DNA from 3 places in the Shewanella morhuae genome. Region 1 is predicted to be linked to each of the others. Evidence: predicted binding sites of a transcription regulator. Region 1 holds the regulator's gene; each other region holds the start of a gene.
The links. Region 1 encodes LexA, which represses DNA repair genes until DNA is damaged. Its sites were predicted from a motif close to TACTGTATNNNNATACAGTA; they were not measured.
Positions count from the first base shown of each region.

Region 1 (3,286 bases):
TTTTCTGTGATTGATGATGGCATAAATCATCACGCTAAAGACCACAAGGCCAATTGCGCAGCAGATATACAAGATAGTCATGTGCAAGTGATAAACCTTGCCACTGATCTCGGTCACGCCAGGGGTCATGTTGAACCGCATGTCCGCGGCGGCCAACGATGGTGCGAATAACACCACGAGTAAACAATACAACAATTGCTTCACAAGACTTCTCCTCTGCCAATTGCGAATAGCAACTACAAAGAAGAGCAACACAGTAAGTCTTAACTCTATGCAAACTCTTCAGTTCCCAAAAAAGCTGTTTTGACTTCAATGTGTGTTGGCGGCTGTTACTTCCAATTAAGTATTGTTACTGCTGGTATTAGCCACGTTTACACATACGACTGAAATACATCTGTTCTCTATTTCTAATAATAACGGTTCAATTGATTTGCCAAGGGCAACGCTATATCACCGTCGACTGAATCAACCATACTTGCTGTTTAAATATTGATCAAGATCACCAATTAAGCTAATTATATGAAAAATTGCCAAAAAAAAGCCTCACATTCATAGGCGAGGCGGCTTTTAAGCTAAAAAATTAAATAAATATTTTAATGTATTGCACTAAAAAAAGATGGCTGACCTAGGAGCCGTCCTTGCTCAATGTGTAGATCGTTAGGTAAGTGATTGTTTACATCTTCCAGCACTATACCCATAGCCCGAGCACTTTTGGCCACAATCTGTAGGCGGCGATTATCGCGGGCATCTAATGATTGGGTCCAAGTAATCACTGCACTAGACGTTCCACTCGTTAGCGCCTTTTCCATCGCCCACAATGTTTCGACATCATCTTTAGCGTGTACGAGTAATACTCTATCCATACGCACCCCCGCGCTGGCGAGCATTTGTTTATAGCCAATGCTGGGTGGGTTGATAAGCACTAGCCAACGGCCCTGCTGACTTAGTTGGGCGAGTTGGGCGCTCAGGTGAATGAGTTCTTGGCGGCCTTGAGTTTTTGTGGGCATACAGGCGATAGGCGTGTGTTGCCAATCATAATCGGCAGCGCGAACTTCATCGCGCCATAAGCCTGGATGACGCGGGGCATTGCCAAGTAGTTTGTTCATAGCCAATCTCCATTACGGATCACACCGACGGCGAGTCCTTCAATTGTTAAACTTTGAAAGCCTAAATCCACTTTTATTGGGGAGTAGTCTTCATTTTCGGCGTGCAGATAGACCACATTACCTTTTTTTTCGAAACGTTTAACCGTGACATCGTCGTCGACTCTAGCGACAACCACTTGACCATTTCTAGCTTGTTGTACTTTATGAACTGCCAGTAAATCTCCTTCGAGAATACCGATATTTTTCATACTGTCGCCTTTAACTCGTAGTAAAAAGTTGGCAGTAGGATGGAACATGTTTGGGTCGATCTGGTAATACTGTTCTACGTGTTCTTGGGCGAGAATAGGCTCGCCCGCAGCAACTTGGCCTATAAGAGGTAAGCCGGTTTCAGTTAAGTCTTCGACTTCAGCGGTGAGACGAATACCTCGTGAGGTACCAGGTATAATCTCGATACAGCCTTTTTTCGCCAACGCTTTTAGATGTTCTTCAGCCGCATTAGCACTCTTAAAACCTAAACGAGTAGCAATTTCTGCCCGAGTAGGTGGCATGCCAGTATCGGCAATGTTTCGTTTAATTAACTCTAAAATTTCAGCTTGGCGTGGCGTCAAAGGTCTCATGGTCTTTCCTGTTTTTCTATACAGTTACTGTTAGTATATACAGTATTGTTTGCAGTGCAAGTATTAACCATTTTTTAACCATATCGGAGAGAATTAGCGAATATTCCCTATAGTCTGGTATTCTATCCGGCTAGTGAACGTACTTAATTGCATAAGAATAATGCCTAAACATGACTCTCTTTGGTTAAAATCATTACGTTGGATCCAAAAACACTTAGTGCACACTATTGTGGTGCCTCAGGATCCCTTTGCCGATCTGAATCTGGATGCCTCCAGACCTCTTGCTTATGTGATGAAAACAGAATCACTCAGTGACATTGCTGCTCTGAGTGAAATAACGGCTAAACTCGGGCTACCTAGCCCTTATGAGCCGCTAGTTGCTAACGGTGTTGTTGCACCGCGGGTCGTTTGTCTTCAAGGGCGTAAGCCATTGTTTGGTGAGCGCACTGGTAACGAACCTTTTCTCGAATGTTTTATGCGCTTATTAGCCGTACATAAACAAGATCCTGAGCTCGATATTCAACTGGTGCCTGTCAGCTTGTATTGGGGGCGAACGCCAGGGAAAGAAGATGACACAATGAAGGCGGCCGTATTTGAACGGGAAAACCCGACTTGGCTACGCAAGTGTCTGATGATTTTATTTTTAGGCCGACATAACTTCGTACAGTTTTCTAATGCGGTATCGCTGCGTTATATGGCTGACGAACATGGCACAGATATGGGGATTGCGCATAAGTTAGCGCGAGTAGCACGGGTGCATTTCCGTCGCCAACGTAAAGTGATGACCGGACCTGTGTTGCCTAATCGCCAAGCGTTATTTCATTCGTTATTAAAATCGGAATCAATACGTAAAGCGATTCAAGAAGAAGCGGCCAATAAAAAGATTTCTGAGACGCAAGCGCGCGAGACAGCTATTGAGTATCTCGATGAAATAGCTGCTGATTACTCCGATAGTTTAGTGCGTATTGCCGAACGCTTCTTAACTTGGCTGTGGAACAAGCTTTATAGTGGGATCAATATTAAAGGTGCTGAGCAAGTTCGCCAGTTGCACCACGATGGTCATGAGATTGTCTATGTGCCTTGCCATCGCAGCCACATGGATTACTTACTGCTATCTTATATTTTATATTATCAAGGTATGGTGCCGCCGCACATTGCCGCAGGTATAAACCTTAACTTCTGGCCCGCTGGACCTATGTTCCGCCGTGGTGGTGCCTTCTTTATTCGTCGTAGCTTTAATGGCAATAAGCTTTATACCGCTGTATTTCGTGAATATTTAGACCAACTGTTTGCTAAAGGTTATTCGGTAGAATACTTCTCCGAAGGCGGCCGCTCACGCACGGGGCGTTTATTGGCACCCAAAACCGGCATGATTGCCATGACAATGAATAGCGTACTACGTGGTATCGAGCGTCCTGTAACGTTAGTGCCTGTATATTTGGGTTATGACCATGTGATGGAAGTGGCGACTTACCACAAAGAATTAAGTGGTAAGAAAAAGAAAAAAGAATCTGTGTGGCAGGTATTTGGTGCTATTCGCAAACTCGGTAATTTTGGTCAAGG
Region 1 is NZ_PYSG01000003.1:588,548-591,833, forward strand. It holds gene coxB (cytochrome c oxidase subunit II) at 1-204, opposite strand, end outside; gene C9I43_RS17210 (cell division inhibitor SulA) at 594-1,106, opposite strand; gene lexA (transcriptional repressor LexA) at 1,103-1,723, opposite strand; gene plsB (glycerol-3-phosphate 1-O-acyltransferase PlsB) at 1,884-3,286, shown strand, end outside.

Region 2 (3,286 bases), on a different contig from region 1:
TTGCACACAGATAAATGGATAAACCAATAATTTTAATCCATGGCACTAAAATACTGGCAGTAAAGACAATCATGGCAATGGGGAGCATGTCAGAATTTACTAAATGTAAAATGCCTGAAAAAATAGTGTCGTGCCGCACTTGCCCTTGGTTTGTCAGTATGGTGATAGGATAAATATTGGCAGGCACTAACAAAATAGCGGCAGTGATCAGTAGTGCCCAACTTTTTTGTAGGCTGGAATAGTCCCTAATATGCAGCTCTGCTTGGCAGCGCTGGCAGTGAGTGAACTCAATGCTGTTTAGTTGTCGGCACATCTTGCATAAACATAGGCCAATATCTTTACCTTGTTGCTTCATATCAGCAATGACCTTCTAATAATGTCCACATGTGTTCTAAGTGGTATTCTCGTTGTAAGAACAAGGTGACAAGAAATAGCATGGTGAAGCAAAACGTACCCATTCCAAAGTAAATATCTGAAAAATCAGAAAGCTGGAATGAAGACACCAAAAAGCTGATCACATAAATTTCTAACATTGAAAGCTGCGATAGTGCACCATGAAATTTCAATAACTGTTTTAAAGATTTACGCCAAAAAACACTATTCAAACCCCATTTGACAATTAAAATTTGCGCCAAAATAGATAACAGTAATAAGCCCGGACCAACCACTGCGGCGGTGAGTACGGCTAATCCTACTAACCAATAACCTTGATCAAATACGGCAAATGCCCCTTGAAACACCGTGGTGGTGCGAATGCTGCCAAGAAAATGGATCTCAAGCACAGGCAGGAAGTTTGCTGGAAAATAAAATACTAACGCTGTAATACACAGGGCTAACATACCATTTACAGAGCAATAGGGTGTGTCATAAAGTGCAGTGCTGCAACGTGGACAAAGTGCTCTTACGCCGCTAGGCAAAGCTCGCTTGCGAATTGCCAAATCACAGGAACGGCATAAGGTTATTGAATTTTCTGCTGCGTTTTCATGCATATAAAAATATTATTAACCTAATGTTGAGTAATAACAGCGAGGTTCATACGTGATGTCGTGTTAATGATCGTTTAACACACGCTAACGTTTATATTATCTTGGCAACGAAAGTAGACCAATAATATCAGATTAATCAGAACACTTGCATCACAAGTTCAATCTATGTCACTCTAGCCACTGTATATAAAAACAGTGCGAGGCAGTCATGGCAGTAATAACACAGTTTGTCGTGGTCAGAGAAGGGGTTGAAAAGATGACATTCACATCTAAGAAGGAGGCTGATGCCTACGATAAGATGCTCGATATCGCCGATAACTTGATCCCTTTTATTCAACAAGCCGATTTGGGTATAGATGAAAGTGTGAGCGAAAAGCTCGCATTTTACTTCGCTAATAATAAAGATGAGCTGACGAACTTGCTTAAAGGGGTCGTTCAGGTTAATAGTACGCCAACGAATCCATCTACTGCGAAAAAAGCGGCTAAAAAGACCGAAGCAGCAGAATAAAAGTGTTAGGAAATGTAATGAAATCGAAATTCTATGAATCACTTAATCGTCAAGTATTAGCTTTGCTGGACGGTGAAGATGACCTTGTTGCGGGCATGGCAAATTTTTCAGCCTTACTTAATGACAACTTAACTGAGCTTAACTGGGTTGGATTCTACGTGATGCGTGGCGAACAACTGGTGCTTGGTCCGTTTCAAGGCAAAGTCGCATGCACGCGTATTCCATTCGGAAAAGGGGTATGTGGTACGGCAGCATTGACCAATCAAACTCAGCGAGTGGCCGATGTTAATCAATTTGATGGTCATATTGCTTGTGATTCTGCCAGTAATTCAGAAATTGTTGTGCCGGTTAGGGCACAAGGCAAAGTGATTGCAGTGCTGGATATTGACAGCCCTATCTTGGATCGTTTCGATGAAGAAGACCAAAAAGGGCTCGAATTATTGGTTAAAAGTTTTGAAAACTGCCTATTTGATTAATTTGCGTACAATAATGCATAATTCATAGTCGCAATCGGTGGCGTGCGCCTTATAATATGTGCCTGCACGCATTAAGCTGGTTTGATTAGCATGCAATAAATAAGCTTAGTGTTTTGAGCTGTAAAAAAAATTTGTTAAGGTCTATTTTTTAACTTTAGTAAACGCAGCTAGGATGCTAATTTGTACGTTGACTCACTATTGAGTTTAACGAAGATAAATGACTCGTAAGAAGTTGATCAATATCACCTCGAATCGATGTCTCTTTTTTGACTGTGGAAGTAATGATGGAATCAACAGAAAAGTTGACCGACACCAATGCAATTTTGGCGTATTTGTATGAAACATTTCCTTTGTGCTTTATTGCTGAAGGTGAAACTAAGCCATTAAAAATCGGGTTGTTTCAAGATTTGGCTGAAAGGTTGGCTGATGATTCTAAAGTCAGTAAAACTCAGCTCAGAGTTGCCTTAAGACGTTACACCAGTAGCTGGCGCTATTTGAAGTCTGTTAAAACAGGCGCACAACGCGTTAATCTGGATGGCGAACCTTGCGGTGAGTTAGAGCAAGAGCATATTGACCATGCTCAAGCTATGTTGAAAGAGAGCCAAGAGAAGGCCAAAGCAAAACGTGCTGCACAAGCACCAAAGCCTGCGGCAAAGAAAGCGCCTAAAAAGGTGACGACTCCTCAACGCCCTAAAACTGAACGTCCAGTTAAGCCAGCACCTAAAGCTGCGCCAGTGATTAATTATGTTCAGGCTCAATTGACTGATTTAACGAAAAAACAACGCGTCAATGTTAAATTAGGTATGACTCCCGTAGCCGGCGTCATTACTGATATTAACAAGGAAGATATTCATGTTCAGCTTGATAGTGGCCTAACGATCAAAGTTAGAGCAGAACATATCCTGCTGTAATCATTTATTAAAACGGAGTAACTTGTTGATGCGAAACCTCACTTTGGCTACCTCTATCGCCACAGTTTTTGTCGGATTTTCGGCTTGGGCCGTACCACCTACTATTCAAATCAGCGAGTTACCCACTCTCAAGCAGGAAGCGCAACATAAGGTTGCTAGCAAACGGGTAACGGATTTATATACTCGCTCGCATTATCACCGATTTAACCTTGATGATGCCTTTTCTACGCAAATTTTCGATCGTTATCTGCAGCAATTGGATTATCGTCGCAATGTATTAACGCAAGCTGATGTCGATAGTTTTAAGCCTTACGCGACTCAATTTGATGACATGCTCAGTTCTGGTGAACTTGAACCAGCCTATAAAATGTTTGATATTGTTCAAAAGCGTCGTTACGAAGGCTT
Region 2 is NZ_PYSG01000002.1:1,671,840-1,675,125, reverse strand. It holds gene C9I43_RS07865 (paraquat-inducible protein A) at 1-355, opposite strand, end outside; gene C9I43_RS07860 (paraquat-inducible protein A) at 357-989, opposite strand; gene C9I43_RS07855 (YebG family protein) at 1,195-1,494, shown strand; gene msrC (free L-methionine (R)-S-oxide reductase MsrC) at 1,512-1,970, shown strand; gene proQ (RNA chaperone ProQ) at 2,255-2,881, shown strand; gene prc (carboxy terminal-processing peptidase) at 2,910-3,286, shown strand, end outside.
Region 2: C9I43_RS07855 (YebG family protein) is a predicted target of LexA. The motif match lies at 1,165-1,184, and genes of this name have one in related genera.

Region 3 (3,286 bases), on a different contig from region 1:
GATGACTACGCATGGTGATAGAACTTGCCAACTTAGCATCATGAAAAACACAGCCTTGGGAGCCTAAAACCCCATAAAGGGAGTTCATGATAATTTTTATCGCTTGGGATAACGGCGCATTATGTTCACGTTTAGACTTTTCGCGCTGCTCTGATAAGGTTTGAATAAGCTTAGGTAAAATAGGCTGCTGCCGGCTAAATCGGCCACCTAAAAAACCTGCGACACACTCAGACTCAGGTAACTGTAAACCTTCAATCAAACCTTTAGGATCGATCAAAAAGGTGCGAATAATGGAGGGATACAGACTTTTAAAATCAAACACTAAAATATGTTTATAAAGACCCGGCACAGAATCCATCACGTAGCCGCCAGGACTTTCAATGCCTTGACTCACAGGCTCAGCAGGAGCGACATAACCCGCTCGATGTAAATGTGGTAAATACAAATGATTAAACGCCGCCACCGAAGCCCCTACTCGCCCCAGTTCTAAGCCAGTCAGTTCGGCCCGCGCGAGGGCAAAATCCCACAATTGAGTGTGAGTAAAAATATCCCACACTAAGCGGCTATCGGTAAGATTATAATGCGCTAAGGCTTGTTTATTGGTCTTAAACAGCAGGTCAATTTCTTCAACGCGGTTGTCCACGTTATGAATGGCCTTGCCTTCCCCTAATAGTTGCCGCGACACAAATTCCAACGAGAAACGCTCAAAGTGATAAAAAGCAGCTTTAAGCCAATCGATACCATCGAGTACTACACGGCCCGGTAAAACTAAAGTTTCTGGGCGAAACTTATTTTCAACTTTCCAATCGAGCTTGGCGCCGCCGCGGCCAATCGTTAGCGGAATACGGTGTAATTGCGCGCGACGTGATAGCAATGCAAGATCAAAACTCACCACTGACCAACCGATAATAAAGTCAGGATCAAACTCATGGAACCAAGCGATTAATCGATGAATAAGCGCGGATTCATCGGCCACCCATTCGATATAATCGGGGGAGTTTGATTCAGCTTCACCCACCATAATGACTTTTTCATAAGTCTGCTTGAGGCTAGCTTGACCATTAGATTGGCCACCGTCTTGACCATATAGCGCCACCGAATAGAGCAAACCCTCAAAGCTACATTCAAAATCCAGTGAGATACAACGTAAATGCACAGCCGTTAAAGGAACAATACTCTTAGCTCGCTCGGCGATAAACACGGGGAGCAAATTAGTCTCAGGATTATCAACACCCTGCTCAAGATAAGATCCTAAAAAAGCCACATCAAGTGCCACAAAACGCTCAAATAAATAACGTTGCTCTGGGCGAATATCAGCTTCAAATAAAGGAATATCAGCATCTTTAGCAATACGTTGTAAAGTACGTAAGCTACTGCTGGATTTAGCATAAATACCACTGACTGCGCCGCTTTTAAAGCTCTTAAGCGCTAATGGCACAAAACGCAGTGCTTGACCCGGTGTCTGTAATTGTAACGAGGCGACATCTGTTTGATGACAAAAACAAATATGTTCAGTGTCTTGCACCTCCACCAGTACTGGGCCTTTCTCGGTGGCTAAATAATACTGCAACACTAAACTCCCATGACGATGAATCGCATGGCGTGTTATGACTCGACCTTGTACACTAACGGCCGCGGTTGCCTCAGGCTTCATCGCATTGGTTCCCAAATCGCATCGCTACTCAATTTAAATGCCGCCAAATGGCAGAAAAGTTTCTTAGGCTATGCAATCACTGTTATTATGTACAGCATTAATTCGATAAAGTAGTGACGCATGTTACCTGACAATGTAAAAACCCAGATCCGCGCCATCTATAAAGATATTGCTACCGCCTTGCCTAATTTTAGGCCGCGCCGTGAACAAAATTATATGGTGGCAGAAATATCTAAGACCCTCGCCGGCGACTATGACAAAGATAGACGCATTATTGTGGTCGAAGCGGGGACGGGTATCGGTAAATCATTGTCTTATATTCTTGGTACCATTCCACTGGCATTATCGAGTAAGAAAAAAGTTTGTATTGCCACCGCTACCGTGGCATTACAAGAGCAACTGCTGCATAAAGACTTACCGTTTTTCTTTGAACAATCTGGTTTAAATTTCCGTTTTGGCCTAGTAAAAGGTCGACAACGTTATGTGTGTTTATCAAAACTGGCGATGCTCATCGGTGATGACGACAGTACACAAATGGCCATGTGGCAAACTAAGCCAGACAATAGCCAAGTGGCGATGATGCACGGCCTGTTAAAAGACTATAACGAAGGTCGCTGGAACGGTGAAATTGATACCTTAGACGTGCCATTACCAGATCACTTGTGGCAACAAATCGCCTGTGACAAACACAGCTGCCATCGCCAAGTTGCCAGCCATAGAAATTGTCCGTTCCATAAGGCCCGTGAAGATATCGACACATGGGACGTGCTCATCGTCAACCACAGCTTATTATTTGCCGACTTAGAACTGGGTGGGGGGGTAATTTTACCCGATCCTGAAGATGTGTTTTACGTTATCGATGAGGCGCATCATTTACCGATTGTGGCACGGGACTTTTCCAGTGCACAGGCCACGCTAAGAGGCGCTGGCGACTGGCTCGAAAAAATTGGCAAGACTTGCGCTAAGTTACAAAATCAAATAAAGAGCAACAATATCATTGCACCTGCACAGGCGATGCAAGATCATTTAGGCGATTTGATCACTCAGCTTAATCAAGTTGCTCAATATTGCGACTCCCAGACCAAGCACTTTGCCAACCCGGAAAACCGTTTACGTTTTGAGCACGGAAAACTGCCCGAGTCACTGCTTATTCTTGCCGAAAACCTTGCTGTTACCTCTAATCTCGCTCTGAAGCAATTTAATAAAATGCTGTCACTATTGGCCGAAGCAATAAAAGATGGTGATATTCCTAAACATCAATCCGAAGCGCTACTGGCTGAAACCGGATTTATGTTGCAAAGGCTCGAAAATCTACAGAAATTGTGGAAGATGATGGCTAAGGAAGATAAACACAAAGGTGCCCCTATGGCGCGCTGGGTTGAACTTATCACCGGTAAACAAGCAGATTACCTCTTTAGTGCCTCGCCTATCGAAGTCGGCTTTATGCTGGAATCTATGTTGTGGCAAAAGGCTGCGGGCGTGGTCTTATGTAGTGCCACGCTGCGCGCACTGAATAATTTTGACCATTTCGTGCATCAAGTCGGTTTATCTCTTAATGATGGCAGCCGTTATTTAGCCTTACAATCCCCCTTCGATTACCCGAATAATGCGACACTGTATTTACCCAAAATG
Region 3 is NZ_PYSG01000002.1:966,041-969,326, reverse strand. It holds gene C9I43_RS04745 (DNA polymerase II) at 1-1,654, opposite strand, end outside; gene dinG (ATP-dependent DNA helicase DinG) at 1,775-3,286, shown strand, end outside.
Region 3: dinG (ATP-dependent DNA helicase DinG) is a predicted target of LexA. The motif match lies at 1,732-1,751, and genes of this name have one in related genera.